Regions from separate parts of the Moryella indoligenes genome, predicted to be linked through region 3. Evidence: predicted binding sites of a transcription regulator. Region 3 holds the regulator's gene; each other region holds the start of a gene.
The links. The regulator Rex, encoded in region 3, represses fermentation and respiration genes when NADH is low (regulators of the CRP and FNR family bind a similar motif). The targets are predictions, from matches to a motif close to ATTGTTAANTANTTAACAAT.
Positions count from the first base shown of each region.

Region 1: J2S20_RS03620 (acetyl-CoA C-acetyltransferase) is a predicted target of Rex. The motif match lies at 5,887-5,906, and genes of this name have one in related genera.
Region 2: gap (type I glyceraldehyde-3-phosphate dehydrogenase) is a predicted target of Rex. The motif match lies at 5,881-5,900, and genes of this name have one in related genera.

Region 1 is NZ_JAUSTO010000003.1:193,766-204,372, forward strand. It holds gene J2S20_RS03595 (electron transfer flavoprotein subunit alpha/FixB family protein) at 1-630, opposite strand, end outside; gene J2S20_RS03600 (electron transfer flavoprotein subunit beta/FixA family protein) at 658-1,440, opposite strand; gene J2S20_RS03605 (acyl-CoA dehydrogenase) at 1,458-2,609, opposite strand; gene J2S20_RS03610 (3-hydroxyacyl-CoA dehydrogenase NAD-binding domain-containing protein) at 2,761-3,594, opposite strand; gene J2S20_RS03615 (enoyl-CoA hydratase-related protein) at 3,693-4,469, opposite strand; gene J2S20_RS03620 (acetyl-CoA C-acetyltransferase) at 4,600-5,784, opposite strand; gene J2S20_RS03625 (DUF898 family protein) at 6,024-7,880, opposite strand; gene J2S20_RS03630 (DUF2752 domain-containing protein) at 7,902-8,270, opposite strand; gene J2S20_RS03635 (ABC transporter substrate-binding protein) at 8,785-10,104, shown strand; gene J2S20_RS03640 (carbohydrate ABC transporter permease) at 10,215-10,607, shown strand, end outside.
Region 2 is NZ_JAUSTO010000012.1:30,783-41,389, forward strand. It holds gene J2S20_RS09075 (acyl-CoA dehydrogenase family protein) at 1-1,274, shown strand, start outside; gene J2S20_RS09080 (FprA family A-type flavoprotein) at 1,312-2,529, shown strand; gene tpiA (triose-phosphate isomerase) at 2,655-3,410, opposite strand; gene J2S20_RS09090 (phosphoglycerate kinase) at 3,424-4,641, opposite strand; gene gap (type I glyceraldehyde-3-phosphate dehydrogenase) at 4,822-5,850, opposite strand; gene J2S20_RS09100 (Na/Pi cotransporter family protein) at 5,969-7,639, opposite strand; gene J2S20_RS09105 (NUDIX hydrolase) at 7,849-8,328, opposite strand; gene J2S20_RS09110 (DMT family transporter) at 8,730-9,629, shown strand; gene J2S20_RS09115 (M24 family metallopeptidase) at 9,604-10,607, opposite strand, start outside.
Region 3 is NZ_JAUSTO010000009.1:34,081-44,687, reverse strand. It holds gene J2S20_RS08050 (DNA topoisomerase) at 1-857, shown strand, start outside; gene J2S20_RS08045 (LbetaH domain-containing protein) at 857-1,528, shown strand; gene J2S20_RS08040 (cob(I)yrinic acid a,c-diamide adenosyltransferase) at 1,609-2,109, shown strand; gene dapA (4-hydroxy-tetrahydrodipicolinate synthase) at 2,123-3,010, shown strand; gene dapB (4-hydroxy-tetrahydrodipicolinate reductase) at 3,007-3,777, shown strand; gene J2S20_RS08025 (phosphoribosylaminoimidazolesuccinocarboxamide synthase) at 3,853-4,575, shown strand; gene purB (adenylosuccinate lyase) at 4,710-6,149, shown strand; gene J2S20_RS08015 (hypothetical protein) at 6,184-6,396, opposite strand; gene J2S20_RS08010 (ABC-F family ATP-binding cassette domain-containing protein) at 6,587-8,542, opposite strand; gene J2S20_RS08005 (redox-sensing transcriptional repressor Rex) at 8,677-9,459, shown strand; gene acpS (holo-ACP synthase) at 9,456-9,845, shown strand; gene J2S20_RS07995 (NAD(P)H-hydrate dehydratase) at 9,832-10,607, shown strand, end outside.

The DNA.
Region 1 (10,607 bases), on a different contig from region 3:
CTCAACATACTTCTCATTCGGAGTGAAGCCCGGGTTGAACTTCACAACATCGCACTTTCTGCCTTCCTGCTTCTCTCTCTTCTGCATAACACCCGGGCGAACAGTCGCCATCTGCGGACGGTTGTTCGGGCAGGCGATGGTTGCGATCGTGTTTCCGCCAAAAGCCGGACGGGTCATGAGCAGCTGATTATGCTTCTGCTCGTGCTCCTTGCCCGGAACGACAACCAGCGGGAAATCACCGATATCAAGCTTCGTGCAGTCCGCAGTAAGTCCGGTAGCGACTCTCGCGGAGACGCTCGGACCGAGGTCACGACCGATCGGTGTAGCACCGATCAGAACGATCTCCGGCTTGTAGGTATTGATCACCTCGGAGAGTGCATGGGTGTACGGCTCTGTTCTGTACTCCTTGAGCTCCGGATCGTCCACCACAATAACCGTATCTGCACCGTACTCCGCGAGCTCCTTGACCTGCTCCTCCATCTCAGAACCGATCAGAACTGCGGTAACCTCTGTCTTCAGATCTGCTGCCAGATCCTTTGCTTTGCCGATTAACTCAAATGCGATACCACTGATTCTGCCATCGACCTGCTCGGCAAAGATATATACTCCCTTATATTCTTCTAAGTTCATTTTTCCCTCACCACTTTTCAGATTATTTTAGATAACGTGCCTACTGGTTAACTGCTCCATAAGATATGCTACAGATGCCTCAGCATCAAGATTGACCTTGGTTCCCTTGCCCTTCTTGACCTTATCGGAGGCCTTCGCGATCTTTGTCGGAGAACCTGCAAGTCCCATATCCTTATCCTGAAGGGTGGGCAGATTCGCTCTTCCCCAGGTTGTAACCTCTTCATCAAAGGCATCAAAGATGCGGCCGACAGTCATATAGCGCGGATCATTCAGCTCTGCCAGAGCAGTGCAGAGGCAGGGAAGCTTCACCTTAAGCACATGATATCTGTCATCGAACTGACGCTGAACAATCGCATAATCGCCCTCGATCTTCAGATTCTGAGTGTAGGAGATAACCGGAAGGCCAAGGTGCTCCGCGATCTGCGGGCCGACCTGTGCGGTATCGCCATCAATTGCCTGACGGCCGGTGATGATGAGATCATACTCGAGGTTACGAATTGCAGCTGCAATCGTACTGGAGGTGGCCCAGGTATCTGCGCCGCCGAGCACTCTGTCGGTGACAAGGATCATCTTGTCAGCGCCCATTGCGTAAGCCTCACGCAGCATATCAGTCGCCTTCGGAAGACCCATCGTGAGCACAGTGACCTCTGCTCCACACTCGTCCTTCAGTCTCAGCGCCGCCTCGAGGCCTGCCTTATCATCCGGGTTCATGATAGCCAGCATTGCTGCTCTGTTCAGTGTTCCGTCCGGGTTGAATGCAACGCCTCCCTTTGTATCCGGAACCTGCTTAATGCATACGATAACTTTCACGATCTGTCCCTCCTAATTTATTTCAGTAAGTTTGCGGAAATGACCATGCGCTGAACCTCAGAGGTTCCCTCATAGATCTCCGTGATCTTCGCGTCACGCATCATGCGCTCAACATCATACTCTCTGATATAACCATAGCCGCCGTGCAGCTGTACGCACTTTGTGGTGACTGCCATAGCAGTCTCTGCTGCGAAGAGCTTTGCCTTTGCAGCCTCCATACCATACTGCTTCTGGGTCTGCTTCGCCATAGCTGCCTTGTACACAAGAAGCTGTGCAGCTTCGACCTCTGTCGCCATATCTGCAATCTGGAACTGTGTATTCTGGAACTGTGCAAGGGAACGGCCAAACTGCTTTCTCTCCTTGACATAATCAATGGTTCTCTCAAGAGCGCCCTCCGCAAGGCCGAGAGCCTGAGAAGCAATACCGATACGTCCGCCATCCAGCGTATGCATGGCAATGTTAAAGCCCTTGCCTCTCTGCCCGAGCAGAGCAGTCTTCGGAATGCGGCAGTCCTGGAAAATAAGCTCATAGGTAGCAGAGCCGCGGATACCCATCTTCTTCTCCTTCACGCCGAAGGTGAAGCCCGGAGTTCCCTTCTCAACAATAAATGCAGAGATCTCCTTCATCATTCTGCCGCGCTTCTCAACAGTTCCGGTAACGGCAATCACAATGTAGATATCTGCATACTTACCGTTGGTGATGAAGCACTTGGATCCGTTCAGAACCCACTCATCTCCGTCAAGCACAGCCTTTGTCTGCTGTCCCTGTGCGTCGGTTCCTGCTCCCGGCTCAGTCAGGCCAAAAGCACCGAGCTTCTTACCGCTTGCCAGCTCCGGAAGATACTTCTTCTTCTGAAGCTCGGTTCCGAAGGTAAGAATCGGATCCATGCAGAGAGATGTGTGTGCAGAAACAATAACGCCTGTGGTGCCACATACCTTGGAGAGCTCCTCAACGCACATCGCGTAGGTGAGGATGTCGCAGCCCTGTCCGCCATACTCCTTCGGAATCGGAATACCAAAGAAGCCATAGCGCGCCATCTTCTCGACAGTCTCCATCGGGAAGCGCTCAGTCTCATCGACCTCCTGAGCCAGCGGCTTCACTTCGTTTTCAGCGAATTCTCTGAATAACGTGCGCGCCATTTCGTGTTTCTTGTCTAATACGAAATCCATTTATCCTTCCTCCATGTTAAATAATTAACGCACTTCGACGTATCACTGCGGGGATACCCTTTCGTATCCCCGCAGAACGTCTCCATACAATTACTGCCCATTATTATAACAGAAAAGCCAAGCCGCGAACAGTATTTCTGTTCTCAATTTCTCAATACTCGTAGAAACCTCTTCCCGTCTTTCTTCCCAATCTGCCTCCGCGAACCATCTTTCTGAGCAGCGGATGCGGGCGATACTTCGAATCTCCGGTCTCCTGCTGCAGCACCTGCATGATCGCAAGCACGACATCGAGTCCGATCAGATCTCCCAGCGCCAGCGGCCCCATCGGATGATTTGCGCCGAGCTTCATTGCCTCATCAATCTTTTCCGCCGGAACATCATTCTCCGCATAGACACCGATCGCCTCATTGATCATCGGAATCAGGATCCGGTTCACGACAAATCCGGCAAATTCACGCATCTGCACCGGAATCTTCCCGATATCCTCGGAGATAGCACTGACCTTATCTGCAATTTCCTGGGGCGTATTCAGTCCGACACTGACCTCAACCAGCTTCATGACAGGTGCCGGGTTAAAGAAGTGCATACCTGTGACCGGTCTGTCAAGCCCTGCGCCTATCTCCGTAATGGAGAGCGAAGAGGTATTTGTAGTAAAAAGACAATCCTTCTTACAGATGGTCGCAAGCTCACGGAAGGTATCCTTCTTGATCTGCATATTCTCAACGGCAGCCTCGACGATGAGGTCGCATTCCTCGCAGATGTATTTGGTTCCCGTGTGAATGCGGTCAAGAATTGCCGTCATCTCCTCTTCTGTCATCTTGCCGCGACTGACGCGCTTCTGGAGATTGGCCTCAATACGCTTCTTTCCTCTTCCGGCAAAGATTTCGTTCAGATCACAGAGGCATACCTCATAGCCCTCGACCTGCGCAAATGCCTGTGCAATGCCGGCTCCCATGGTTCCGGCTCCGATAACGCCTACCTTCATAGAATACTCCTCCTTATTACTGTGTCATCATACTATATATTTCTGATTGCCGCCACAAAAAACGCTTGATTTATGTATAGATTTAACAGATACCCTTATCAGTGATTCAAAAACTCTCTCTCTTTACGCTTCTCCAGAAACGCAGACATGCCTTCTTTCTGGTCATGTGTGCCAAAACAACTGCCGAACAGCTTCTCCTCAAGCACAATTGCGGCATCCATATCTGCTTCCAGTCCTTCATTGACCGCCTTCTTGCAGGCGCGCACCGCGATCGGCGCATTGGAGGCAATCCTTGCGGCGAGCTTCTCCGCCTCCGGTATCAACTGCTCCAGCGGATAGACAGCATTCACCAGGCCGATGCGAAGCGCCTCCTCCGCCCTAATATTCTTTGCAGTATAGATGAGCTGCTTCGCCATGCCCGGACCGACCAGCCGGGCCAGTCGCTGGGTGCCACCAAACCCCGGAGTAATGCCAAGTCCCACCTCCGGCTGTCCGAACATCGCATTCTCCGAACAGATCCGGAAATCACAGCACATGGAGAGCTCACAGCCCCCACCGAGTGCAAAACCATTGACCGCAGCGATCACCGGGACGGGCAGCGTCTCTATCATGCGAAATACATCGTTTCCCTTCTTTCCAAAGGCCTCTCCCTCCGCAGCGCTGAGTCCGCTCATCTCCGCGATATCTGCCCCGGCGACAAAGGACTTCTCGCCGGCTCCAGTCACAATGAGGCAACGAATTTCTTCCATATCGACGCTCTCAACAACGGTCTTTAATTCGTCCAGAACCTCACTGTTTAAAGCATTCAGAGCTTTTGGGCGATTAATGGTTATGATTCCGATCTGCCCTTTGCTTTCATAATCTACATATCCCATAGCTTCCCTCGCTTCTTCTTAACTCTTCTTAACGCACCACGCGCAGTGCCGAATTTTCGGCACTGCGCACCCAGCCTGTTTCTACTGATATCTGATTTTCATCAAGTGATAACCGAGCCCTGCTCTGCACTTACTCGTACTTCTCCACAATTGTGGCGCAGCCCTGTCCGCCGCCGATGCAGAGGGTTGCGAGACCTCTCTTTGCATCTCTCTTCTGCATCTCGTGAAGCAGCGTCACCAGAATGCGGCAGCCGGAAGCGCCGATCGGATGTCCAAGTGCAACCGCGCCTCCGTTGACATTGACCTTCGACATGTCAAACTTCAGGTCCCTCGCCACGGCCACGGACTGCGCCGCAAAGGCCTCATTCGCCTCGACAAGATCCATATCATCGATGGTGAAGCCTGTCTTCTGGAAAGCCTTTGTGGTCGCCGCCACCGGACCGATTCCCATGATGGCTGGATCCACACCGCCCAGAGCGCCGCCGATCCAGGTGGCCATCGGCTTCACACCGAGCTCCTTCGCCTTCTCCTCGCTCATCACAATCACTGCTGCCGCGCCATCATTGATTCCGGAAGCATTTCCCGCTGTGACTATTCCATCCTTCTTGAATGCCGGCTTTAACTTCGCAAGTCCCTCGACTGTGGTGCCCTCTCTCGGCCCCTCATCCTTTGCGAACTCAACCACAGCCTTCTTCTGCTTCACTTGAACCGGAACGATCTCCGTGTCAAACCGTCCCGCTGCCATCGCAGCGCAGGCCTTCTGCTGGCTGTCTGCGGAGAACGCATCCAGCTCCTCACGGGTCAGACCATACTTTTCAGCAACATTTTCTGCCGTAATACCCATGTGATAATCATTGAAGGCATCCCAGAGTCCGTCGTTCACCATGGTATCGATCATCGTCGCATTGTTCATTCTGTAGCCAAAGCGTGCCTTTGTCAGCGCATAGGGAGCCATGGACATATTCTCCATACCGCCTGCCACGACGATATCTGCATCTCCCGCCTGGATCATCTGTGCCGCCATATTGACGCAGTTCAGACCGGAGCCGCAGACGATATTTACTGTCACTGCCGTGGATGTATAGGGAAGACCTGCCTTGAGCGCAGCCTGTCGCGCCGGGTTCTGGCCCAGAGCAGCCTGGAGCACATTACCCATGTACACGTGATCGACCTGTTCCGGGGTAATACCTGCCCGCTTCATGGCTTCCCGGATGACAATTGCACCGAGTTCCACCGCGGGGGTTGTGCTCAGCCCGCCGCCCATCTTTCCGATTGCGGTACGGCATGCGCCAGCAAGAACAATTTTCTTAGCCATAGCTTTTTTTCCTCCTTGAGCCTGAACATGATAAACCACATTTCTTTGTTTTTATTGCTTATAGCAATAATATATCTGAGCCATTTCGCTTTGTCAAACATTTTTGACAATTTTTTATCAATCTCTTCTCTCTTCTCTTAGTTATTAAGCACTATATTGCGCTTTATATCGCGGATTTTGTGTACACATCTGTGCTTTTCTGCTTTTTTTATAGATTATCTTGCTTCGCACGCAGAGGATCATCCATTCTCATAGCTGCAGTGCCTGTAGATCCACCTCCAGATCCGCACCTGTCCCCAGCTGGCATAGATGCCGCAGCTCAGCACACTGAAGAGGGCAATGAGGAGATAATGACCAAAGAACTGAAGACCGGTACCGCCAAAGCTCAGCCTTCTGCCGCCGATCAGCTTATGACGCATCTCCCAGCGCTTCATGAATGCGATGGCCCAGGGAAGCGCAAGGCCGCAGGTGCAGACTGTGATGATAAAGCAGAGGAGCATATAGCCGGCGCACTCAAAGGTATTGCCGTCAAACTCCGAGCCCGGAACGGCATGATCCAGCATTACCTGATCCCCGTAATAGAAGGTATGCTTCATCTCCCACTTCAGATAATCCACAGGAACAAAGAGCGTATAGATACCACAGGTTACTAACGAGAGCAGCACCCACTTGATATAGAGACCGAACATCTGCCCGCCTGTGCCGTTGAAGTCCAGGCGTCTGCCCTCGATGAGCGTATGATTCTTGCGCCACTTTACGATCCTGCACTGCATCCATGGCCACGCAATGCCGCAGGTCACAGCGTTCACGACAGCGGCAAGCAGGCTGTAGCCCAGATACTCCAGCCCTTTTCCGTCAAACTCCGAGCCCGGAACAGGCTGCCCGCCGGAAGCAGCCATACCCGCACCGGCTCCCGCAGCCCGGGAGAGACTGTCCTGCTGTGTGATCAGGAGGTAGACGCCGATGATTGCCGCCAGCACCAGAAAGAGGCACAGAGGACGAATTCCAAGCAGGCTCCCGCAGGCAAGAAGCGCAAACACTGCACCGATGAGCGGAAGCATCCTGTCTACGCTGCGCCCGGTCTCACCGGGTCCGCCCGCACTCTGTCCTTTCAGGAACTCCCGAGCCGCCAGCCCGACGCCGATGAGCGTGATAATGATAGCTGCCGCACGAAGCAGCCCCATAAGAAAGCCTACCAGCATGTATGGGCCATCGTACCAGTACATCTGTTCCTGAAGCTGCTCCAGCGGGAAAAGGATGATCCCCAGCGCCAGCGGCACAAACAGCACTGCCAGACAAAAGAAACGCACCGCGGTGGGTGGGAGGCCATCCAGCCCCTTCATTGCCTTATCGGTCCACTCCATCGCCCTGTCGCCGGCAGCTTTGCTGAAATCGTTGAATGCCTCCTGCCCCTGCTTCTGCCAGCTGTTCTGGTTCTGCTGCGACGATTGCCCTGCAGCGGCTCCCTGACTTGCCTGTGTATACTGGTTCTGCTGCGACGATTGCCCTGCAGCAGCTCCCTGACTTGCCTGTGTATACTGGTTCTGCTGCGACGATTGCCCTGCAGCAGCTCCCTGACTTGCCTGTGTATACTGATTCTGCTGCGACGATTGCCCCGCGGCAGCTCCCTCATTTGTCTGTGTATACTGGTCTTGCTGTGCCGATTGTCCCGCGGCGGCTCCCTGACTTACCTGTGTATACTGATTCTGCTGCGACGATTGTCTCGCAGCAGCCTCCTGATTTACCTGTGTATACTGATTCTGCTGCGACGATTGCTCTGCAGCGGCTCCCTCTTTTGTCTGTGTATACTGGTCCTGCTGCGTGTTCTGAGCCTGCTGTGTATTCTGCGTCTGCTGTGTACTCGCGCTCTGGCTCTGCTGCGACCACCCGGCTGCGTCCCCCTGTGCCGCCTGCTGCTGCGTGTTCTGAACCTGCTGCCGAGCCTCCTGAACGGATTGATCCATCTGGTTTTCCTGCGGTGCTCTCTCCTGCGGTGCAGCGCCCCCCGCCGTCTCATGATGCAGCGGCGCTCCGCAGTTCATGCAGAACTTTGCCGTCGCGTCCACTGGTTTTCCGCAATTCGAACAAAACTTCATGTGGTTGTAGTCCCCCTTCTTTTAAGATAAATTTCGCAGTACGCCATATGCAAGTGTCCCAATCAGCAGGATCAGCAAAAGCAGAAGTTCCGCGACACTGAACTGCAGCTCATCCGTCCGCCGTTGTTTCAGCTTGCGGAATAAGAGATACAGAAGCAGCAGCGGCAGCAGCGTCACGGACAGCGCGTTCATCCTCCACGCAGCTTTCAGGTCGAAGTGCAAAAGCGCAATCATGGCCCGTGTCATCCCGCAGCCCGGACACTCAAGGCCTGTGCACTGATGAAATAAGCAGGGAATGCCATATCCGCTTCTTCTGACAAATTCCAGATAGACAATCCCCAGACACAGAACCACACAGGCATGTGCCAGCATCTTCCACTTCTTATTCATCACACATCCGCCACCTCTAAGGACATCCCTTCCGGGTACGCCTCCCTCAGTCTCTGTTTCACCTCCGCTTTGCCTCGCTCCCGGCTCAAAGGCAGATGAAATACTCAACATCAAATCTCCGCCTCAGTTTGAACCTGCTAATTGTTTTCAGTATATCATTCCAATCAGTAATAATCATCTGAAATATTCTGCTGAAGGGCACAAGAAACCCAAAATTCTGCACAAATAGCCGCGCAGAAAATTGTGAGACTATACAAAATCAAGAAAATATAATTCTTTTTCTTGATTGTCCTGACAACAGGGCGTAATATCAGCTTAGCAGCCTTCTGGTAACGTTTCCGGAACCGTTACCAGAAGCAGGAAAGCAACGATCTGTCATAAGTTTCCGGAACGCAGAATGCAGTCGTCCAGAGTACTGCCCAAACACTCCGCCATATCCCTCCAGTGATATTCCGGAATCGGTCTCTTCGCACTGCATCAGTAATCAGGCAACTATTTTAAGGAGGTATATGAAATGAAGAAGAATCTACTTACAATGGGACTCGGCGCGGCCATCTCCCTCTCTCTTCTGGCAGGCTGCGGCGGCTCCGGAAGCACAGCTTCAGGATCGGCCGACAAGAAGGCGGACGGCGCTTCTGTCTACTACCTGAACTTCAAGCCTGAGGCAGATACGCAGTGGCAGGAGCTCGCAAAGGCCTACACGGAGGAGACCGGTGTTCCGGTCATCGTGAAGACCGCAGCCTCCGGCCAGTACGAGGCGACACTGAAGGCGGAGATGTCCAAATCTGAGGCGCCGACTCTCTTCCAGGTAAATGGACCTGTGGGCCTCGCGGCATGGAAGGACTACTGCCAGGATCTAAGCGGCACTGCCGTTGAGGGAGAGCTGACCAGCGACGACTTCAAGCTGATGGACGGCGACAAAATGCTGGGGCTTGCCTATGTCTATGAGGGCTATGGCATCATCGTGAACAGCGAGCTGCTGGAGAAGGCAGGCTACAGCACCGCAGATATCAAGGACTTTGCTTCCTTTAAAAAAATCGTTGAGGACATCAGCGCGAGAAAGGACGAGCTCGGCTTCTCCGCTTTCACCTCCGCAGGTATGGACGGCTCCTCCGACTGGCGCTTCAAGACCCACCTCGCCAACCTTCCGCTCTACTATGAGTATAAGGACGAGGGCTACGAGGGAACTCCGGCAGAGATCAAGGGCAGCTATCTTGACAACTACCGCCAGATCTGGGATCTCTACATCAACAACGCGACCTGCGAGCCGGGTCTTCTTTCCACGAAGACCGCTGACGACTCCACCGCAGAATTTGTCACCGGGCAGGCCGTCTTTTATCAGAACGGAACCTGGGAGTACAAAAATATCCTGGAGCAGGGCGGCGAGGAGCTCGCCTCAAAGCTCGACATCATCCCGATCTACATCGGCGTAGACGGCGAGGACAAACAGGGCCTCTGCATTGGAACCGAGAACTACTGGTGCGTCAACGCCAAGGCCTCCGAGGAAGCTGTAAAGGCAACGCTGGACTTCATCAACTGGTGCGTGACCTCCGACAAGGGCACAACTGCCATGGCAGAGGAGATGGGCTTTATCTCCCCGTTCAAGAACGCCAAGGAGACCGCAAACATTCTGAATAACAAGATGAATGAATCTGTCGCCTCCGGCAAATATGCCGTGTCCTGGGTCTTCAACCATATCCCCTCCGAGGAGTGGAAGAACGGCGTGGGCTCCGCGCTCACAAGCTACGCGGCAGATCAGAGCGACGATAACTGGAAGGCTGTCGTGACCAGCTTTGTAGATGGCTGGGCCACCGAGGCAGCAGCGGCGAAGTAATATCAGTAGAATGCACACCGTTTGGCGGGTGGGAGTTTCGGCCCGCCCGCCATTTCTGATTGATCAGGACATTTCACTTCCGATTTCTCCCTGAGAAAGGAGGCCACTCCGTGGAGAAAGCCATAAAACGCTACTTTCCCATCTTTCTTCTGCCCACCATGATCGCCTTTTTCATCGGCTTTCTGGCGCCCTTTGCCATGGGGCTCTGGCTCTCGCTCTGCGAGTTCACAACAGTCACCGACGCGCGCTTCGTGGGATTTGAAAACTACGTCCTCGCCTTTCAGGACAGCATATTCCGCCACGCCTTCTGGTACACCGCCCTCTTCGCAATTGTCTCTCTCACGGTCATCAACGTCATTGCCTTCGCGATCGCACTGGCGCTGACACAGAAGCTTAGGGGCACCAACATTTTCCGCACGGTCTTCTTCATGCCGAATCTCATCGGAGGCATCGTGCTGGGCTACATCTGGCAGCTCATATTCAACGGCATACTGGCGGGCTAC
Region 2 (10,607 bases), on a different contig from region 3:
TTCTCTTCAATGATGTCAAGGTTCCGAAGGAGAATCTCCTCGGCAGAGAAGGGCAGGGCTTTAAGATCGCTATGGCAACACTGGACGGAGGCCGTATCGGCATAGCATCCCAGGCTCTTGGTATCTCCCAGGGCGCCTTTGAGAGTGCCGTAGAGTACGCGAAGGAGCGTGTCCAGTTCAACAAGCCAATCGCTTTCCAGCAGGCCATCTCCTTCAAGATCGCGGATATGGCGACAAAGATCCGCTGTTCCCGCTTCCTCGTGTACAGCGCAGCCGATATGAAGGAGGCGCATGAGCCTTATGGTATGGAAGCTGCCATGGCAAAGCAGTACGCCTCCGACACTGCAGTGGAGGTGACCAATGAGGCACTTCAGATCTACGGCGGAAATGGCTACCTGAAGGGCATGGACGTGGAGCGTTTCTACCGCGATGCAAAGATCACAACCATCTATGAGGGAACCAATGAGATCCAGCGCGTCGTCATAGCTTCTCACATACTCGGCAAAGAGCCGAAGCAGAACATCGTACTTCCTCTTTCCTCCAAGCCGAAGGATGTCACCGGACCGCGCAAGAAGATCCTCTTCAAGGAAGGCAGTGCAGAGGAGCGCGTCGCAGGCCTCGTCGAGAATCTGAAGCAGGATGGCTACGACTTCACTGTCGGCATCCCGATCGACACTCCGATCACCAAGGCTGAGCGCGTCGTCAGCGCAGGTCAGGGTATCGGCGACAAGAGCAATATGAAACTCATCGAAAATCTTGCAAAGGCAGCCGGCGCAGCCATCGGTTCTTCCAGACCGGTCGCAGAGAAGCTCCACTATGTACCGCTGGATCGCTATGTGGGTATGTCGGGTCAGAAGTTCCTGGGCAATCTCTATATCGCCTGCGGCATCTCCGGCGCAATCCAGCATCTGAAGGGACTTCGCGACGCGTCTACCATTGTTGCAATCAATAAAAATGCAAATGCACCGATCTTCAAAAACTGCGACTACGGCATCGTCGGCGATGTAAATGAGGTGCTTCCGCTGCTTACCGCCGCACTCGATACCGGCAAGAAAAAGGAAGCTCCCGCAATGAAGAAGATTCGCAGAGCCACCCCGAAAAAGGAGCGTCCTGCATACAAGCTCCACGTCTGCGACGGCTGCGGCTACGAGTACAATCCGATGCTCGGCGATCCCTCCGCAGATATCGCGCCCGGAACCACCTTTGACAAGCTGCCTGAGGACTGGGTATGCCCGGAGTGCGCGGAACCAAAGGAAAATTTCGTAGAGGTCTGAATACATAACCCATTTACACGCATAAAGGAGGAACCGTATGCATTGCGTAAGAAAAATTACAGATGATCTGTTCTGGGTCGGCGCCAACGACAATCGCCTGACACTGTTTGAAAATATCCACCCGATTCCGAGAGGTGTGAGCTACAACTCTTATCTGCTTCTCGATGAGCAGAGCGTCCTCTTCGACACCGTTGACTGGTCCGCCTGCCGTCAGCTTCTCGAAAACGTTCGCTTTCTTCTTCAGGGACGCGAGCTCGATGTTCTCGTCATCAACCACATGGAACCGGATCATGGTGCATCTATCGAGGAGGTTCTGATCCGCTATCCGAAGTGCAAGATTATCAGCACTGAGAAGTCCTTCATGCTCATGCACCAGTTCGGCTTTGACATTGACAGTCATGAGCAGATCCAGGTCACCGACGGCGATACTGCCTGCTTCGGCCGGCACACAGTGGCCTTCGTGACTGCTCCCATGGTCCACTGGCCGGAGGCGATGATCACCCTTGATACCACAAACGGCGCGCTCTTCTCCGCAGATGCCTTCGGCTCCTTCATCTCTCTCAATGGAAAGCTCTTCAACGATGAAGTGAATTTCGACCGCGACTGGATCGACGAGGCACGCCGCTACTACACAAATATCGTCGGGAAGTATGGCCCGCACGTACAAAAGCTCATCGGCAAGGCAGCTCCGCTCCTCGACCAGATCAAGTTTATCTGCCCACTGCACGGCCCGGTATGGAGAAGCAATATCGACTACATTCTCGACAAGTATCAGCACTGGAGCAGCTATGAGCCGGAGTCCAAGTCCGTCATGATCGTCTATGCCTCCATGTACGGCAACACCGAGGCGGCTGCCCAGGCGCTCGCGGCGAAGCTCTGTGAGCGCGGCATCACAGACATCGCGGTCTACGACGTCAGCAAAACCCACGTGTCCTATCTGATCGGCGAGGCCTTCCGCGTGAGCCACATTGTTCTGGCCTCTGTGACCTACAACCTCGGCATCTATCCGGTAATGCTGAACTTCTTAAATGACATGAAGGCGCTGAACCTTCAGAACCGCACCTTTGCCATCGTAGAGAACGGCTCCTGGGCCGTAAAGTCCGGAGATCTCATGTATCAGTTCCTTGACGAGCAGATGAAGTGCATGACCATACTGAACGAGCGCCTCTCTCTTGCCTCCTCCTTGAAGGAGTCTCAGGTGGATGAGATGGACAATCTCGCAGATTCCATCGCGGCAAATATGCGCGAGAACTAAACGCTGAAACCACGTCCGGCGGGATTTATGATTGGAAGCATACGCCGCTGGGCAGAGCGAAAGCAGCAGCAGGGCAGAGGAAAAATCCTCTGCCCTGTCGCTGCTTTTTTCACTTCATGTTTTACTTAAGCGTTCTTATAATTCACGATTGTTCCAAAATCCGGCTTCAGAGCCGCACCGCCGATCAGACCACCGTCAATATCCGGCTGTGCGAGCAGCTCCCTGCAGTTGCCTGCGTTCATGGAGCCGCCATACTGAATGCGGATTGCCTCTGCCGTCGCCTCGTCATAGAGTGCTGCGATGGTTCGACGGATGCCGCCGCAGATTTCTTCCGCCTGAGCGGTCGTCGCAGTCTTTCCGGTCCCAATGGCCCAGATCGGCTCGTATGCAATGACCACGCCCTTCGCCTGCTCCGCACTCACGCCGGAAAATGCGATCTTGATCTGCATATTGATCCAATCCATCGTGATACCGGCCTCTCTCTGCTCCAGACTCTCTCCACAGCACACAATAGGCTTAAAGCCGTGTTCCAGAAGCTTTAAGAGCTTTTTATTGATGATCTGATCTGTCTCCGCAAAATACTGTCTCCGCTCAGAGTGACCTATAATCACGTACTCAACACCTGCATCCTTCAGCATCTCCGGGGATATTTCTCCTGTGAAAGCACCCTTTTCCTCAAAATAAACATTCTCCGCGCCGAGATGTACAGCGCTTCCCTTCAGCGCCTCCCTCACGGGGATAATGTCAATCGCCGGAACACAGTAGACAACATCCACCTCCGGGTTCTCAACCAGCGGGGCGAGCGTCTTCACCAGCTCTATCGCCTCAGACGGTGTCTTGTTCATCTTCCAGTTCCCAGCAATAATTTTTCTTCTGCTCATGCCTCTGCTCCTCTCAGTCACGATTGTCTGCCGCAGCTACGCCCGGAAGCTCCTTGCCCTCAAGGAATTCCAGAGAGGCACCGCCGCCGGTAGAAATATGGGTCATCTTGTCCGCAAAGCCGAGACGCTTCACCGCACTCACGGAGTCGCCGCCGCCGACCACAGTCGTAGCGTCCGGAAGCTCCGCAACTGCTTTGCATATCTCCAGCGTTCCGACTGCAAAGTTTTCAAATTCAAATACGCCCATGGGACCATTCCAGACCACGGTCTTTGCTCCCTTCAGCGCATCCTTGAAGAGCTCCACGCTCTTCGGGCCGATATCCAGCCCCTCCCAGTCATCCGGAATCTCAGAAACCGCCTTGCGCTCTGTGTCGTTTTTGAACTCCTTTGCAATTACATTATCGACAGGAAGCAGAAGCTTCACGCCCTTCTCCTTTGCCTTTGCAACCATATCGAGCGTGTACTGGAGCTTATCGTCCTCACAGAGCGATCTTCCGATCAGATGTCCCTGTGCCTTGCGGAAGGTGTAAGCCATGCCACCGCCAATAATCAATGTGTCCACCTTGTCCAGAAGATTATTGATGACATTCAGCTTGTCAGAGACCTTCGCGCCCCCCAGAATCGCAACGAAGGGGCGAACCGGATTCTCCACCGCCTGCCCGAGGAAACGAATCTCCTTTTCCATGAGATAGCCTACTACGGACTCTGTACAGTACTTCGTCACGCCGACATTGGAGCAATGAGATCTGTGGGCGGTTCCAAAGGCATCATCCACAAAGATGCCGTTGTCGCACAGCGCTGCGAGCTCCTTTGCGTAGCTCTCTGCAGCCTCATCCTTTCCATACTTTGTCTCTTCTATGCGGTAACGGGTGTTCTCAAGCAGCAGAACCTCGCCGTCCTTCAGCTCTGCAGCGAGCTTCTGTGTCTCCTCTCCCGTGACGCGCGGATCAGAGACAAATTTCACCTCCCTACCGAGGCGCTCGCTGAGTGCGGGCGCAACCGGCTTCAGGCTCAGTTCTGGAAGCGGTTCTCCCTTCGGTTTTCCGAGATGGGAGCAGAGTATCACTCTAGCTCCCTGCTCCAGCAGCTTCTTAATGGTCGGAAGTGCGCCATCAATGCGGTTATAGCTCTGAATCACACCATCCTGAATTGGTACATTAAAATCACAGCGCACCAGCACTTTTCTGCCCTTCAGCTCCTTCAGATCGTCCACTGTCTTCTTGTTTAACATCGCTCTCTCCTTTTTCACTGCATCATAAAAAGCGGGAAGCTCTTTGCGCACAGACTTTTGCCTGTATCATCACACCCGCGCATCCGCTGTACCAGACACAAAAGGGTCCGGCCCCAGAGCCGGACCCGCTATGAGTCACTTTTCAGCTGATGCTGTAATCACGAAATGAATTCCGTCGAATTATGCCAGCTCCGCAAAATACTTGATGGTGCGAACCATCTGAGAGGTGTAGGAGTTCTCATTGTCATACCATGAGACAACCTGAACCTGGTACAGATCCTCACCGATCTGGCTGACCATGGTCTGCGTCGCATCAAAGAGGGAACCGTATCTCATGCCGATGACATCGGAGGAAACGATCTCATCCTCATTGTAGCCGAAAGACTCGTTCGCAGCTGCCTTCATCGCAGCGTTGATCTCCTCCTTCGTAACATTTGCCTTCTTCACAACTGCCACAAGGATGGTGGTGGAACCGGTTGTCACCGGAACACGCTGTGCAGAGCCGATCAGTTTTCCATTCAGCTCCGGAATGACAAGGCCGATCGCTTTTGCAGCACCGGTGCTATTCGGAACAATATTCGCAGCGCCCGCTCTGGATCTTCTGAGATCGCCCTTTCTCTGCGGGCCATCGAGAATCATCTGATCTCCGGTGTACGCATGGATGGTGCTCATGATTCCAGACTGAATCGGAGCGTAGTCGTTCAGGGCCTTTGCCATCGGTGCGAGGCAGTTGGTGGTGCAGGACGCCGCGGAAATGACATTGTCCTCTCTGGTCAGTGTCTTTTCATTGACGTTGTACACGACGGTCGGAAGGTCATTTCCTGCCGGAGCGGAGATAACAACCTTCTTTGCACCCGCTGCGATATGTGCGGATGCCTTCTCTTTGGAGGTATAGAAGCCCGTGCACTCAAGAACAACATCGACACCGATCTCACCCCAGGGAAGATTCTTCGCATCCGCTTCCTTATAGATGGTGATCTTCTTTCCATCGACGATAATGTGATCCTCACCGGCCTCAACTGTGTGTCTGCCCTCACCGATGCGGCCCATGAAGCCGCCCTGCGCGGTATCGTACTTGAGAAGATGCGCGAGCATCTCCGGCTTCGTCAGATCATTGATCGCAACAACCTCATAGCCCTCTGCCTCAAACATCTGTCTGAATGCAAGACGACCAATACGTCCAAAACCATTAATCGCAACCTTTACCATTGGATTACCCTCCTGACTCTCATAGCAGAAAATGTTAAATAATAGTCAATTTACTTCAAGCTTATTGTACTCGCCGCTCCCGCAAAAAGCAAGCTTACAGTGAAAATATATGTCTGCCTCACATCTCATTCATGATATATTCCGCCATGTTCTCAGCGTGGTCAGAAATACGCTCCAGATTATCGATGATTTCTATAAACACAAGACCTGCGGCCGGATTGCACTCTCCGCGGGACAGACGCTCAATATGCCTCTCCTTCTGCTCATCGCGAAGCGTGTCCACAAGATCCTCACAGACACTCACCCTGCGTGCCAGCGCAACACTGCGCTTTGCCCGGGCCTCCACAGCCGTTCCGAAGGCTTCCTTCACCGCTTCAGTGATCTCCCTCAGATCCGCGCGTCCCGTCGCGGAGAGCTCAAGACCTCTCTGTCCCAGAATCTGCACATTTTCCGCAATATTTTCCGCGTGATCCCCGCTTCGCTCAATATCTGTCAGCGAATTAAAGAGATTCGTCACCACAAGCTTCTGATGATCATTCACAGACAGTGTGCTCGCGTGCACCAGATACTCTCCCAGCTCTTTATTGATCTGATTCAGACGCTTCTCCTCAGCAAAGATCTGCTCTATCGTTTTTTCATCTCTGGTGAAACAGACCTCACAGGCGCGGTCAATATTCTCCTGTGCAAGCCGCCCCATATTTGCGACCTCATTGGAGAGCGCCGCAATTGCCATTGCCGGCTGACCGAAGATACGCGGATCCAGATGCGTCAGCGGCTGCTCCTTTGCATACTCCTCAGCAGCCTCATCCTCACCCGGACGCTCCCGCACAACAATGCCGGAGAGCTCCACAATATGATCCGCCATCGGGAACACCAGCAGAGTCATAATGCAGTTAAAAAAAGTATGAAAGAGAGAAATCTGCACCGGAGTGATGCTGTGATGTGCGATCTGCGGAAGAGCGGTGAAGAGCAGGGTACCACCAACACCGAAGAGAACTGCTCCGATCACATTAAAGCTCAGATTCATCACCGCAGCCCGCTTTGCCGTGCGGGAGCTGCCCACCGCAGACATCATACCTGTCACGCAGGATCCGATATTGCCGCCGAGCGTGATGAAAACAGCCGCATTGGCTGTGACCAGCCCGTTCATGGCAAGGGTCTGCAGAATACCGATGGATACCGAGGAGCTCTGCAGCAGTCCGGTAATCAGGGCTCCGGAGAGTATGCCCAGAATCGGATTATACCCAAGTGCAGTGAATACCTCAGCAAAGATCGGTGCATCTGTGTAAAGCGAAATCGCGTCCGACATAAAACTGAGGCCCTGAAACAGAAGACCGATTCCGATGATGATCTCCGCCCCCACCTTCTTCTTTGGGGATTTCGCAAACATCATGATGCCCGCGCCAATCCCTGTAAGCAGCGGCGCATAAAATTCCGGGTTCAGTACCTTTAATGAATCCCCCAGCTGGCTCAGCGATACGATCCAAGCGGTGACCGTGGTTCCGACATTGGCGCCCATGATAACGCCGACTGCCTGACCGAGCGTCATCAGTCCGGCACTGACAAAACCGACAACCATGACTGTGGTCGCTCCGGAGCTCTGAATAATGGCCGTGATCGCCGCACCGACAAGCACCGCTGTAAAGCGATTGCTCGTCAGCATGCCAAGAAAATCCTTCATACGGTTACCGGCGGTCTTCTGCATTCCGTCAGCCATAAGGTGCATGCCGTAGAGGAACATTCCAATGCCGCCGATAAACATAAACAGATTTGTGATATTTTCCAGCATAAGTCTCCCGGGGAAGCGCTTTCCCTCTCTATCTTCTCTTCTTCTCTACAAAAAGCAGTGTAGCACACGGCCTAAATTTTCCGCAATTCTGAAGACTGCACAAGAAATAGCAGGCACGCTTCCCCTGCGTAGTCGTTTTGATAAATAAGCCCTCCTACTGCCCCAAACTGCCGTGGAAACGCTTTACTTTTCACTCCGGAGACTATAGATTAAGAGGATAAGCTCTCCAGCCTTTTCCCGTTCAGCATGGCCTGCACCAGCATATCCCCCTCATAGACCAGCTTCAGAGAAAAAAAAGGGACAGCAGAGAGCAGCAGCTTTAAAAATATCCTGTCTCCCTCCCAGAGATTCAGATCCATCACCTTCTCAATAGGAATCCACTCTGCGACGCCCTCATCACAGCTGTGGTACTCCCCTGAGAAATCTGAGGAGGTAAAGAGATGCATATGCTCGGATTCCCAGCGGTCGGAAACAAAGGTGATGATCCCGCGATACTGCCAGGAGTGAAGCAGATAGCCAGTCTCCTCCTGCACCTCTCGGCACAGGCATTCTTCTGGGCTCTCGCTCTCCAGGAACTTACCGCCGACGCCGATCCATTTGCCCTCGTTCAGATCGTTTTTCTTCCTGATGCGGTGCAGCATGAGCCAGCGGCCTTCCTTTTCGATGTAACAGAGCGTTGTACTGAACATATGCTCCTCCTTTGTGCTAATACGGATATCATACCGTCTTGCTGTTTTATCATCTCGTTATTTTACCATCTCGCTTCCGCTCGATGGGTTTTCTCGTCAAGACTTCTCCTGCGCAAGCGCGAGGAGTCTTTCCTCGTTATTTTACCATCTCGCTTCCGCTCGATGGGTTTTGTCGTCAAGACTTCTCCTGCGCAGGCGCGGGGGGTCTTTCCTCGTTATTTTACCATCTCGCTCCCGCTCGATGGGTTTTCTCGTCAAAACTCCTCCTGCGCAGGCGCGAGGAGTCTTTCCTCGTTATTTTACCATCTCGCTTCCGCTCGATGGAGTTTCTCGTCAAAACTCCATTTGCGCAAGCGCATGGAGTCTTTCCTCGTTATTTTACCATATTTTCGGAGGTCTTTATGTCTTCTATTCAAAAGCGTGGTCTCATCTGCGGGGTGCTGGGTGCGGCGTCCTGGGGCGCATCCGGAACCTGCGGTCAGTTTCTCTTTCAGAACTACCCCGTGGACTCCTTCTGGCTCACAGCTTTTCGCATGAGCTGCTCCGGAGCCATACTCTTTGCACTCTCCTGGCTGCGACAGAAAAATGAACTGAGGCGCTTTCTCACGGACCGCCGTTCGCTCGCGGAGCTCGCTGCCTTCTCTGTATTCGGTCTGCTCTTAAGCCAGCTCGCCTACCTCACCGCGATCCAGTACTCCAACGCCGGTACCGCAACTGTACTGCAGAGCCTGAGCATCGTCCTTATCACAATACTCTTTTATATCCGACGTCGCACACTGCCTCCCAGAATGCAGCTGCTTGCGATCCTCCTCGCTTTTCTCGGCATCTTTTTCGTCGCGACACAGGGAAACCCCGCGACGCTTGCCATCACGCCGCCGGGGCTTATCTGGGGTCTCGCTGCCGCCGCCGGTGCCGCAGGATACTGCCTGCTCTCCGGTTCTCTCATCGACCGCTGGGGAAGCACAGCTGTCTGCGGCAGTGGTATGCTGATCGGCGGTCTGGTGTTTTCGCTGGTGACCGCTGTGTGGAAGCTCCCGCCTCTGGATCTCCGCGGCTGGATACTCATCGCCTGCATCATCCTGCTCGGAACCGTCATCGCTTACACACTGTTCCTTCAGTGCATTCACGACTTGGGCCCGGTGAACGGCAACCTCCTCGCCGGAATCGAGCCGCTGACCGCAACTGCGCTCTCTGCCCTCCTCCTGCACTCCCGCTTCACAGCTGCCGATCTCATCGGCTTCGTATGCATCCTCAGCGCGGCGGCAATGCTGAATCTCACAGCTCAATCAGATCCCGTGTGAAACGCACCATATTCTCATAGCCCTCTTCTGTCACCAGGAGCTGGTCCTCGATGCGAACGCCGCCCCAGCCCGGAATATAGATTCCAGGCTCGATGGTGCGGACATTTCCCGCCGGGATCGGGTCAGTGTCCATCATAGAACAGAAGGGCCCCTCGTGTACAAAGAGGCCGATTCCGTGCCCGATGTTTGTATACTGATAGCCCATATACTCCGTGTCCCGGATCGCCTTCAGTGAGGCCTCATAGATCTCTCTTCCGGTGACGCCCGCCTTCGTGACGGCGAGGGAATCCTCCACCATGCGCTTCTCCAGCTCATATACCTCCCGCTGCTTTTCCGTGGCCTTTCCGACGACCACAGTTCTGGTCATGTCGGACATGTAGCCATGCACCTGACAGCCAAAATCCATCAGCACAAAGTCACCGTACTCCACGGCCTTCTCTGATGGAATGCCATGGAGAAGAGAGGTTCTCGCGCCGGAAATCAGAATATTTCCATAGGGCATGGTGTCTGCCCCCTCCTGCACCATATACAGAGAAAGCTTTGCGGCAAGCTCCTTCTCCGTGACTCCCACCCGTATCTCCGGCAAAAGCTTCTCCAGCGCGCGGCAGGATATCTCACAGGCAGCGCGCTGATACTGTATCTCCTGCGGCGTCTTAATGCGGCGCATCTTCTCTATGACATCCACTGTCGGAATGAGCTCTCCGCGTATTTTCCCAGAGAAATCCTGATAGAAGGCGTAGCTCAGGCGATCTGCTTCGAAAGCAACTGTTCGGCAGTTATTTTCCTGCATGAGAGCCTGCACCGCATCCCCGATGGTTCTCCCGGGCTTTCTCCAGACACATATCTCATAGTCCGGGCACTCAATCGCAGCCTGCTCCGTGTAGCGCGGATCTGTCAGAAAGTAGTACTTGTTTTTCAGAATCAGCAGGTAGCTGTCCGCTCCGGTAAAACCGCTGATGAAGCGCAGGTTTTCCTGCT
Region 3 (10,607 bases):
ACTATGCGATCATTCCCACGGGGCAGGGCTTTCCGGCGCTGCGATCACTGAGGCAGCTCCAGCGTGAGGTCTATGAGATGATATGCCGGCGATTCCTGGCTGTCTTCTATCCCCCAGCAGTTTATGAGAAGCGATCCGTGGAGACTGCGCTCGGCAGAGAACACTTTTTCTCGAACTTTCGCATCTGTACGGAGGAGGGATGGCAGCGGCTGTCCGTCTTCCGGCAGCAGGCGAAGAACGGAGAGGAGCATGAAGACATGGCGGAGGGACGCGGTGAGGATCCTGCCTTCCGCGCCATGCTTGCGGGTCTTAAGAAGGGCAGCGAATACGGAGCGGGGAACTATTCTGTGAAGGAGGGAGAGACCTCGCCGCCGAAGCGCTACAGCTCCGGTTCCATGATACTTGCCATGGAGAATGCGGGACAGCTTATTGAGGATGAGGAGCTTCGAAGCCAGATCAGGGGCTCCGGAATTGGAACCAGCGCGACGCGGGCGGAGATCCTTAAGAAGCTCGTGAGCAACAGCTATCTCGCATTGAACGGAAAGACGCAGATTATCACACCGACCCTGCTCGGTGAGATGATCTACGAGGCGGTGCTGCTCTCCTTGCGGCAGCTTCTGAATCCGGAGCTCACAGCCAGCTGGGAGAAGGGACTAGGCTACGTGGCGGAGGGAGCTATAAGCCCGGAGGAGTATATGCAGAAGCTCAGGGCATTTGTGAGCCGCCGCACAGAACAGGTAAAGCAGAGCAATGCGGGCTACCTTCTGCGGGATGCTTTTGAGAAGATGAGGAGCTACTATCCGCCTCCAAAGGCAGTGGCGGCTAGAACTTACAGAAAAAAGAGGAGAGATCAGTGATGAAAAAAGAGGATCTGCGCATTGAGGCGCTGTTTGATCTGAACAGAACCATAGCGGCACCGCTGTTTCAGCGCTTCAGCTATCCCTGGGAGCTGCTGCCGGAGATCGGCAGCTTTCTTATGGAACTCGGTCAGACGCTTCCGGAGTCGGAGTATGAGAAGTTTGGGGACTGCATCTGGGTACACCGTTCTGTGAAGATCGCGAAGACTGTAAGCCTGAAGGGGCCGCTGATTGTCTGCGAGGGCGCAGAGCTGCGGCAGTGTGCCTTTGTGAGGGGGAATGTCCTGATCGGGCGGAATTCCGTTGCGGGCAATTCCTGCGAGTTCAAGAACAGCATACTCTTTGATCACGTGGAGACGCCGCACTACAACTATATCGGCGATTCAGTCCTTGGCTATCGCAGTCACATGGGGGCGGGAGCCATTACGAGCAATATTAAGAGCGACAGAAAGAATATTGTGATTCACTGCGGGAATGAGGAAATTGAGACCGGCCTCAGGAAGATCGGAGGGATACTCGGCGACGGCGTTGAGGTGGGATGCGGTTCGGTTCTGAATCCGGGGGTCGTGATCGGAAAGAATACGACTGTGTATCCGCTCTCCAGCGTGCGCGGCGTGCTTCCTGCAAACACGATCTACAAGCGGGAGGGTGAGCTGGTCCGGAAGCGCTGAGACTGCTGTGCGTTCTTTGTTCATTGCAATTCTGTTTTTTCTGTGTTACGATTAGCTGATTGAAGGGAGCTAATATTCCGATGGGAAGGTGCAGAGGGAAGGTCTTTGTGATCTGCGGCAGCGGTGCCGGAAAGACAAACGCCGCGATCGGCAAGGGTATTAAGTCTCTTGCGGAAGGAAAGACGGTGACTGTGATTCAGTTTCTGAAGGGAAAGGCCAACGAGGGGTTTATGTCTGTCCTGAAGAAACTGGAGCCGGAGATGAAAGCCTTCAGCTTTGAGAAGTATGAGGGCCTGTTTGAGAATCTCTCGGAGGAGGAAAAACAGGAAGATCTCATGAATCTTAAGAATGGCATCAGCTTTGCGCGGAAGGTCATGACGACAGCGGGGAGCGATGTGCTGATTCTGGATGAGCTTCTGGGACTCGTGGATCTCGGTGTGCTGAGCACCGAGGAACTGAAACGGCTCATTCAGGCAAAGCCGGAGGAGATGGAGCTCGTCATCACCGGGAAGGTGTTTCCGGCGGAGTTAAAGAAGGATGTAGACTGCATCTCGTATATCGAAAGTATGATTAATACCTGACGGAGGTAGTGCCTTGGCTATATTTGAAGGCTCCGGTGTGGCCCTTATCACACCGATGAACAGGGATTTCAGTGTAAACTACGATAAGCTGGAGGAGATTATCGAGGAGCAGATCGCAGGCGGAACAGATGCGATCATCGCCTGCGGAACCACAGGAGAGTCCTCAACGCTCACGCATGAGGAGCATATTGAGGTCATCAAGCGCAGCTGTGAGATCGTGAGAGGCAGAATTCCGGTTGTCGCGGGGACGGGGAGCAATGCTACGGACACGGCGATCTATCTCTCTGTCGAGGCGCAGCGCTGCGGCGCAGACGCGCTGCTGCTGGTGTCTCCCTACTACAACAAGACGACACAGAGTGGACTCATTCGCCACTACACAGAGGTGGCGCGCGCGGTCACGCTTCCGCTTCTGCTCTATAATATTCCCGGGCGCACCGGCATGACCATACAGCCGGAGACGATTGCCCATCTGGTAAAAAATGTCGACAATATTGTGGGACTGAAGGAGGCGAGCGGAAACTTTACCGCGATCCTCCGCACACTCTCGCTGATGGACGGCGCGCCGATCGAGATTTACTCGGGAAATGACGATCAGATTGTGCCGCTGATGGCACTGGGAGGCAAGGGAGTGATCTCTGTGCTTGCCAATGTTGCACCGCAGCAGACGCATAATTTATGTATGGCGGCGCTGCATGGAGATATGGCGAAGGCAGCCGCCATGCAGATAGAGGCGGCGGAGCTGGTTCGTCAGCTCTTTGTCGAGGTGAATCCGATCCCGGTGAAAACAGCCATGAATCTCATGGGCAGAGAGGTGGGGCCGCTTCGTCTTCCGCTCTGTGAGATGGAGGAGGAGAATCTCCGAACCCTGAGAGCGGCCATGAAGGAGTATGGTATTCTGTGATTAATATCATTTTGCATGGCTGCAACGGCCATATGGGAAGAATGATCTGTGATACGGCTGCGGAGGAGACAGGTATTCGCATCGCAGCGGGTGTCGATGTTGATACTGCAGTACACTATGATTTTCCGGTCTTTGAGCATATGTCTGATATTTCGGGTGTCGAGGCGGATGTGATCATTGACTTTTCGGTGGCGCGCGCAGTGGATGCACTGATCTCCTATGTTGAGAAAACACAGATCCCCGCCATCATCTGTACGACTGGGCTCACGATGGAGCAGCAGATCCGACTGGAGGAGGCATCCAAGAAGACGGCTCTGCTTCGCAGTGCCAATATGGCGCTGGGGGTGAATCTGCTGATCAGGCTTGCGGCGGACGCCGCAAAAATTCTTGCGGCGAATGGCTATGACATTGAGATCGTGGAGAAGCATCACAGACGCAAGGTGGATGCGCCGAGCGGAACTGCACTTGCCATTGCGGATTCCATTAATGATGCCTGCGACGGACAGTTTCGCTATGTCTACGGGCGTTCCGAGCGCCATGAGGCCAGGGATCCACATGAGATCGGTATTTCAGCGGTGCGCGGCGGAACAATTCCCGGGGATCATGATGTGATCTTTGCCGGAGAGGACGAGCTCATTACGCTGAGCCACACCGCCTACAGCCGGAAGATCTGGGCAAAAGGCGCCTTTACTGCGGCGCGCTTCCTCGCCGGAAAGCCCGCTGGTTACTATACCATGGCGGATGTGATCGGAGATGTGCTGAAGTGACAGCAGTAGCACTGCACCTCGGGCGGCGTGTTTCACTCCGCATACTTTGAGTAAAACTGGAAAGGAACTTCGCGTATGGAAAAACGGGAGATGATTTCCGACAGCAGTACAGCGAGCGTGTATCGCACGGATGATCCGTCTCTTGTGCTGGTTTCCCGCAAGGATACACTGACAGATCTGCACTCCGGTCGCAGCGGGAATTTCCCCGGGAAAGGGGCGCTGTGCAGCAGGATGAGCGCACACGTCTTCCGCTATCTGGAGACGCAGGGCCTTCGCACGGCTTTTGTGGAGGAAACCACAGACACAGACTGCCTCTTCCGTGAGACAGAGCGCATTCCCCTGCGCATCCGGGTGAGGAGTTACAGCGCGGGCGCTTTTGCGGAGCGCACAGGGCTCGCTGAAGGGACGGCCCTCCCGCAGCCCACAGCAGAATTCCGCTACTGCAAAGAGGGACTCGGAGAACCGATGATCAACGGCTATGATGCACTGGCTCTGAAGCTCGTCACAGAGACGGAGATCGAGAAAATTGTAAAGACGGCCTTTCGTGTCAATGAGTTGCTGAGCGTCTATTTCGCGAAGCGGAAGCTGGATCTCGTCGATCTCAGCGTGGAGTTTGGAAGATATAAGGAGGAGCTGCTGATCACAGGGGAATATTCTCCGGATACCATGCGCCTCTGGGACAGTGAAACACATGAAAGACTTGACAGCGAGCGTTTCCTGAAGAATCTGGGAAACGTTCAGGATGCGTACGCAGAACTTGGCAGACGGCTGGGCCTTAGCGGGCACAGCTCATCCTGAGAAAACTATAAGCCCCGGCTTTCCTCACCGACAGAGAGTGAGGAAGGTCGAGGCTTTTCTCATGTGGTGTGGAATACTGTTTGTGTTCACCCGCATGAGAGAGAATCAATTTCTGAAAGTGGAGGAGAGAAGTGATGTCAAAGAATTACAGCGGTTATACCAGCCCTCTTTCTGAGCGCTACGCGTCAAAGGAGATGCAGTACATTTTTTCCCAGGAGAAGAAATTCAGAACCTGGCGCCGGCTCTGGATCGCCTTGGCGGAGACAGAGCGCGAGCTCGGACTGAACATCAGCGAGGAACAGATTGCAGAGCTGAAGAGCTACGCGGAGAATATCAATTATGAGGTGGCGGAGGCGCAGGAGAAACTCGTGCGTCACGACGTGATGAGCCATGTCCATGCCTACGGTGTGCAGTGTCCGAAGGCGAAGGGGATCATTCATCTTGGTGCGACCAGCTGCTACGTCGGAGACAACACGGATATTATCCTCATGACTGAGGGGCTGAGGCTTGTGAGAGAGCGCCTCGTGAATGTGATTGCGGAGCTCTCCGGCTTTGCGGAGCGCTACAGAGAGCTTCCGACACTTGCCTTCACACATTTTCAGCCTGCACAGCCGACTACGGTCGGAAAGCGCGCGACGCTCTGGATCAATGAGCTGCTGCTGGATCTGGAGGATCTGAACTATGTACTGAACGGCATGAAATTGCTGGGCTGCAAGGGCACCACCGGAACGCAGGCAAGCTTCAAGGAGCTCTTTGAGGGGGATGAGGAGAAAATACGCCGCATTGACCCGATGATCGCAGAAAAGATGGGCTTTGCCTCCTGTGTTGCAGTCTCCGGGCAGACCTACTCGAGGAAGGTGGATACAAGAGTTCTGAATGTCCTCGCGGGTATTGCGCAGAGTGCCCACAAGTTCTCCAATGATATCCGGCTTCTTCAGCACCTGAAGGAGGTGGAGGAACCTTTTGAGAAGACGCAGATCGGATCCTCTGCCATGGCCTATAAGCGGAATCCCATGCGCTGTGAGCGCATGGCCTCTCTTGCGGATTACGTGCTGAGCGATGTTCTGAATCCGATGATAGTCTCGAGCACACAGTGGTTTGAGCGCACTCTGGACGATTCCGCCAATAAACGCATTTCCGTCCCGGAGGCCTTTCTTGCAGTGGACGGCATCCTTTTGCTGTACTTAAATGTGGTGGATGGGCTTGTTGTATATCCTAAGGTGATCGAGAAGCATCTCATGGCGGAGCTTCCCTTCATGGCCACTGAAAACATTATGATGGATGCGGTAAAGGCAGGCGGCGACCGTCAGGAGCTGCACGAGCGGATACGGCAGCTGTCCATGGAGGCGGGGCGCCACGTAAAGGAAGAGGGAAGGGACAATGATCTTCTGGAGCTGATCGCCGCCGATCCGGCCTTTAAGCTGAATCTTGAGGATCTTGAGAGGACGATGGAGCCGGGGCGCTATGTAGGAAGAAGTCCGGAGCAGGTCACGGATTTTCTTGCCGCCGAGGTGGCGCCTGTCCTAAGGGAGTACAGTGCGCTGCTCGGAGAGAAGGCGGAGATCAGTATCTGAAAGCAGATCTCCAATGGGCCGGGCAGAGAGGAGATCATCTATCGCGGCCGGAATGCCGGATGATCAGAAGATAGCCGTAGATCACTGCCGGGATGACGACATCGGAGAAGATGAGAACCCGAAGCAGCGGAAGAGAGGAACTGCCGCCAAAGATACCGACAAGGAGAGTGGCTGCAAACAGGATCAGGATGAGCAGAGCGAGCAGCAGTGCCGCGATGCGCCGGAATGCGGAACGTTCAGGCTTCATAAAAGCTCCTTTCTGTTGAGAGCTCAGGGATGATACTTCTCGCCTGAGCCTGTGTCTTGCAATGTTCAGTGAAAGAAATAAAGTCCGCAGGCGGACCTCAGCTCCTCTCACTCATGAGGGGAGCTTGTCAGATCGGGGGAGTTTTCTATATGACTATATGATGAGAGAAGCGCCGTGTGTCTGCGGCGCTTTATGCGTCCTCCGCCAGCTCCTCCCACTCTGCATAGAGCTGCTCAAGCTCAGCCTCGTTTGCTTCCTTTCGCCGCTGAATCTCAAGCAGCGCGGCAGCATCGCGCTGGTTTTCGGGGAGAAGAAATTCTGCCTCGATCGTCCGCAGTGTCTCCTCCAGCGTGTGGATGCGCTGCTCGCACTGCGCCAGAGCATTTTTTCTCTTCTTTTCGAGCGCCTTCTGCGCTTTCGCGTGCTCCCAGTCAGCGCGGGCGCTGTCTGTGCTGCCGGCTTCACTGCTGCGCGCGGCATAAGCTGCGGAGACAGATACACCGGAACCTGCGGGACCGCTCAGCGCCGCGGCGCGCTCCACATCTGCTTTCTTTTCCAGATAGTAGTCGTAATTCCCGATGTAATTTAAGAGCTGTCCGCCAGTCAGATTCAGAATTCTGGTCGCGGTGCGGTTGATAAAGTAGCGGTCATGTGAGACATAGAGCACCGTGCCCGGAAAGGCGCGGAGCGCAGTTTCCAGCACCTCCTTGCTCACCATATCAAGATGATTCGTCGGCTCGTCGAGAATCAGGAAATTGGCGCGGGACAGCATAAGCTTTGCGAGGGATACTCTGCCGCGCTCGCCGCCGGAGAGCTCCGAGACCCGCTTGAAGACCTCGTCTCCAGTGAAGAGAAAGGCAGCGAGCATATTCCGGACCTCTGTGTTATTCATATCCGGCCAGCTGTCCTGAAGCTCCTCAAAAAGCGTCTTCTCGGGGTGCAGTACCTGGTGCTCCTGATCGTAATAGGCGACCATGACGCGTGCGCCGAGCGTCACAGAGCCTTCATCCGGCGAGAGCAGCCCGTTGATGATTTTCAGTATCGTCGTCTTTCCGCTGCCGTTGTCTCCGAGAATTGCCACATGCTCCCCACGCTTCAGGGAGAAAGAGAGGTCTGTAAAGAGCGGTTCCGCTCCAAAGGCCTTTGCGATATGCTCCACCTGAAGCACATCGTTGCCGCTGGCCTCCTCCATGGAAAAACGAAGCTCCATGTCGGCCTTTTCCTCATCAGGACGCTTCAGACGTTCTACCTTTCCAAGGAGTTTCTCCCGGCTTTCGGCCCGCTTTATGGACTTCTCGCGGTTGAAGGAGCGAAGTTTTAAGATGACCTCCTCCTGATGCTTCAGCTCCTGCTGCTGATTGAGGTAGGCCTTTCGTGCCGCCTCGCGCACAGCAGCCTTTTTCTCCGCATAGGCTGTGTAATTTCCACTGTAGCTGGATACATGTCCCGCATCAATATCGATGACCTTCGTCACAATGCGATCTAGAAAAAAGCGGTCGTGCGAGACGATCAGCACGGTGCCGGGATAGTTCATGAGATAGGTCTCAAGCCACTCGATGCTAGAGAGATCCAGATGGTTGGTCGGCTCGTCAAGAAGGATGAGCTCCGGCGCCTCCAGAAGGAGCTTTCCCAGAAAGACGCGTGTCTTCTGCCCGCCGGAGAGTGTGTGCATGGGCCGCTCCGCATCCTCCTCCGAGAAGCCGAGACCGTTCAATATGCCGTTTACGCGGCTCTCCGCGGAGTAGCCGTCCGCGAGCTCATAGCTGTGCTCCAGCGCGGTATATTCTCTGTACAGTGTCTCCAGCTCCGTGCCGGAGGTGTTTTTCATCTGCTCCCGCAGAAAAGCCATGCGTGCCTCCATATCGCGTATGGGCTGAATGACCTGTGTCAGCTCCTCGCGCACGCTGAGCTCGGAATCGATGGTGTTGTTCTGCTTCAGATAACCCATGCGGCAGTCCCGTCTCAGGGAGATATTTCCCTCGTCAGCCGTCAGCTCTCCGGTGATGAGGTTTAAAAGTGTCGTCTTACCCGCGCCATTCAGCCCCACGATGGCTGCTCTGTCGCGCTCATTCAGAAAAAAGGAGGCATCCTCTATGATACGCTCACCTGCGAAGGCCTTGGATATGTGTGCTACATTTAAAATCATTTCCGCTCCTTTGAATCCGGCTCCGAACGCTGTTCCCTGCTGTTGAAAATGCCGGATTTCAGTACTGAAACCAGTATACCCGAATGTGAAATGATTGACAAGAACTGTAAAAATCACTATACTGATTCTGTATTATGCCATCGGGAAGGTATATTTTGCCCGGGCCAGAGCAGGAGAGCATTGACAGAGTGAAAGAAAAAATTTCGAAGGCAGTTATATCCAGACTTCCGCGATATTACAGGTATCTTGCAGATCTGAAGGAGGAAAATGTTGACAGGATTTCTTCCAACGATCTGGCAAAGCGCATGCATGTGACAGCCTCACAGATTCGTCAGGATCTGAACAATTTCGGCGGCTTCGGTCAACAGGGCTACGGCTACAATGTGAGTTATCTGCACGGTGAGATCGGGAAGCTTCTGGGGATAGATCGTCAGAATAAGGTGATTATTATCGGTGCCGGCCATATTGGACAGGCACTGGCAAATTATCAGAACTTCAGCAGAAGGGGCTTTCTTGTCAAGGCCCTCTTTGATATTGATCCCGAGGTGATAGGCAGGAATATACGGGGAGCCGAGGTATATAGTCTGGACAGACTGGAGGAGTATCTCGCGGAGAATGAAGTTGATATTGCGACGCTCACCCTCCCGCGGGATCGGGCGCTGGAGGTCGCAAACCGCCTCTGCGCCTGCGGAATCAAGGCGATATGGAACTTTGCGCACACAGATCTTAATGTGGGAGAGGACGTTCTGGTGGAGAATGTACACCTCTCCGAGAGTCTGATGCAGCTCTCCTATCGCATGCTGGCGGCACGCGAGGCGGAGGAGGAGAGGATGAAGCACGCGGAACAGCTGAAGCTGGATCACAGGAGAAGATCTGAGAAGGCAGGCGGGCTGCGGAAGGAGCTTCCGGGAGCATGATCATCGGCGTCGGGACAGATATTACCGAAATCGAACGAATGGAACAGGCCCTTAGAAGTGAGGGTTTTTTGAGACGCGTCTTTACTGAGGAAGAACGCCGGCAGTCGAAGGGGAGGGCTCCCTTTCTCGCCGGCTGTTTTGCTGTTAAGGAAGCAGTGGTAAAATGTTTCGGAACCGGCTTCTCAGGACTGGAGCCCGCAGAAATTGAGGTTCTGCGGGATGAGAGAGGCAAGCCTGTTGTGCAGCTTTATGGAGCCGCAGCGGCCTGCTTCTCAGAAAAGAAGGGGAGCCGCATTGAGGTCTCCATCAGCAATACGAAGGAGCTGGCTGTCGCCTTTGCAGTGCTGGAGGGAGAGGAAGGCGAGGTGCGCTGTGACAGAGCTTGATGGTGTGCTGCAGTATGAGACAGAGGATCTCTCCCGGATTCCGCCGCGAAGACAGGGAGCCAATAAGGGAAGCTACGGACAGGTGCTGATCATCGCCGGCTCCGTGGGCATGAGCGGCGCGGCCTATCTCTCCGCGCTTGCCGCCTACCGAACCGGGGCAGGGCTGGTGCGAATCCTCACGCCGGAGGCGAACAGAAGCATACTTCAGATTCAGCTTCCCGAGGCCATCATCAGCAGCTATCACCCGGAGGACATCACGGAGAAGCGGGACAGCTGGATGAAGCAACTCACGGAGCTCATGGAGTGGAGCAGTGTCGTCGTGCTGGGACCGGGGCTTGGCAGAGCAGGCTATGTAAAGTCTCTCGTCGAGGATGTGCTTCAGACCGCCTTTGTACCGCTTATCGTGGATGCCGATGGACTGAATACCATTGCGGAGTACCCGTATCTCACGGGCTTCTACACGGAGAATTTTATTCTGACGCCGCATATCAGGGAGATGTCGCGGCTCACGGGAAAGCCTGAGGAGGAGCTTCTTTGCGACAGCCTGCGGGCGGCGACGGAATATCGCGATACCTATGGCGTGAGCTGCTGCCTGAAGTCTGAGCATTCCGTGATCGCAGCTGTGGACGGGAAACTGTATCGCACAGTCTCCGGCACGCCTGCACTTGCGAAGGCGGGAAGCGGAGATGTGCTGACAGGGATTATAGCGGGGCTCTATTGTCTCGGCATGGAGGAATCGGAGGCCGCGGCTTTCGGCTCTTT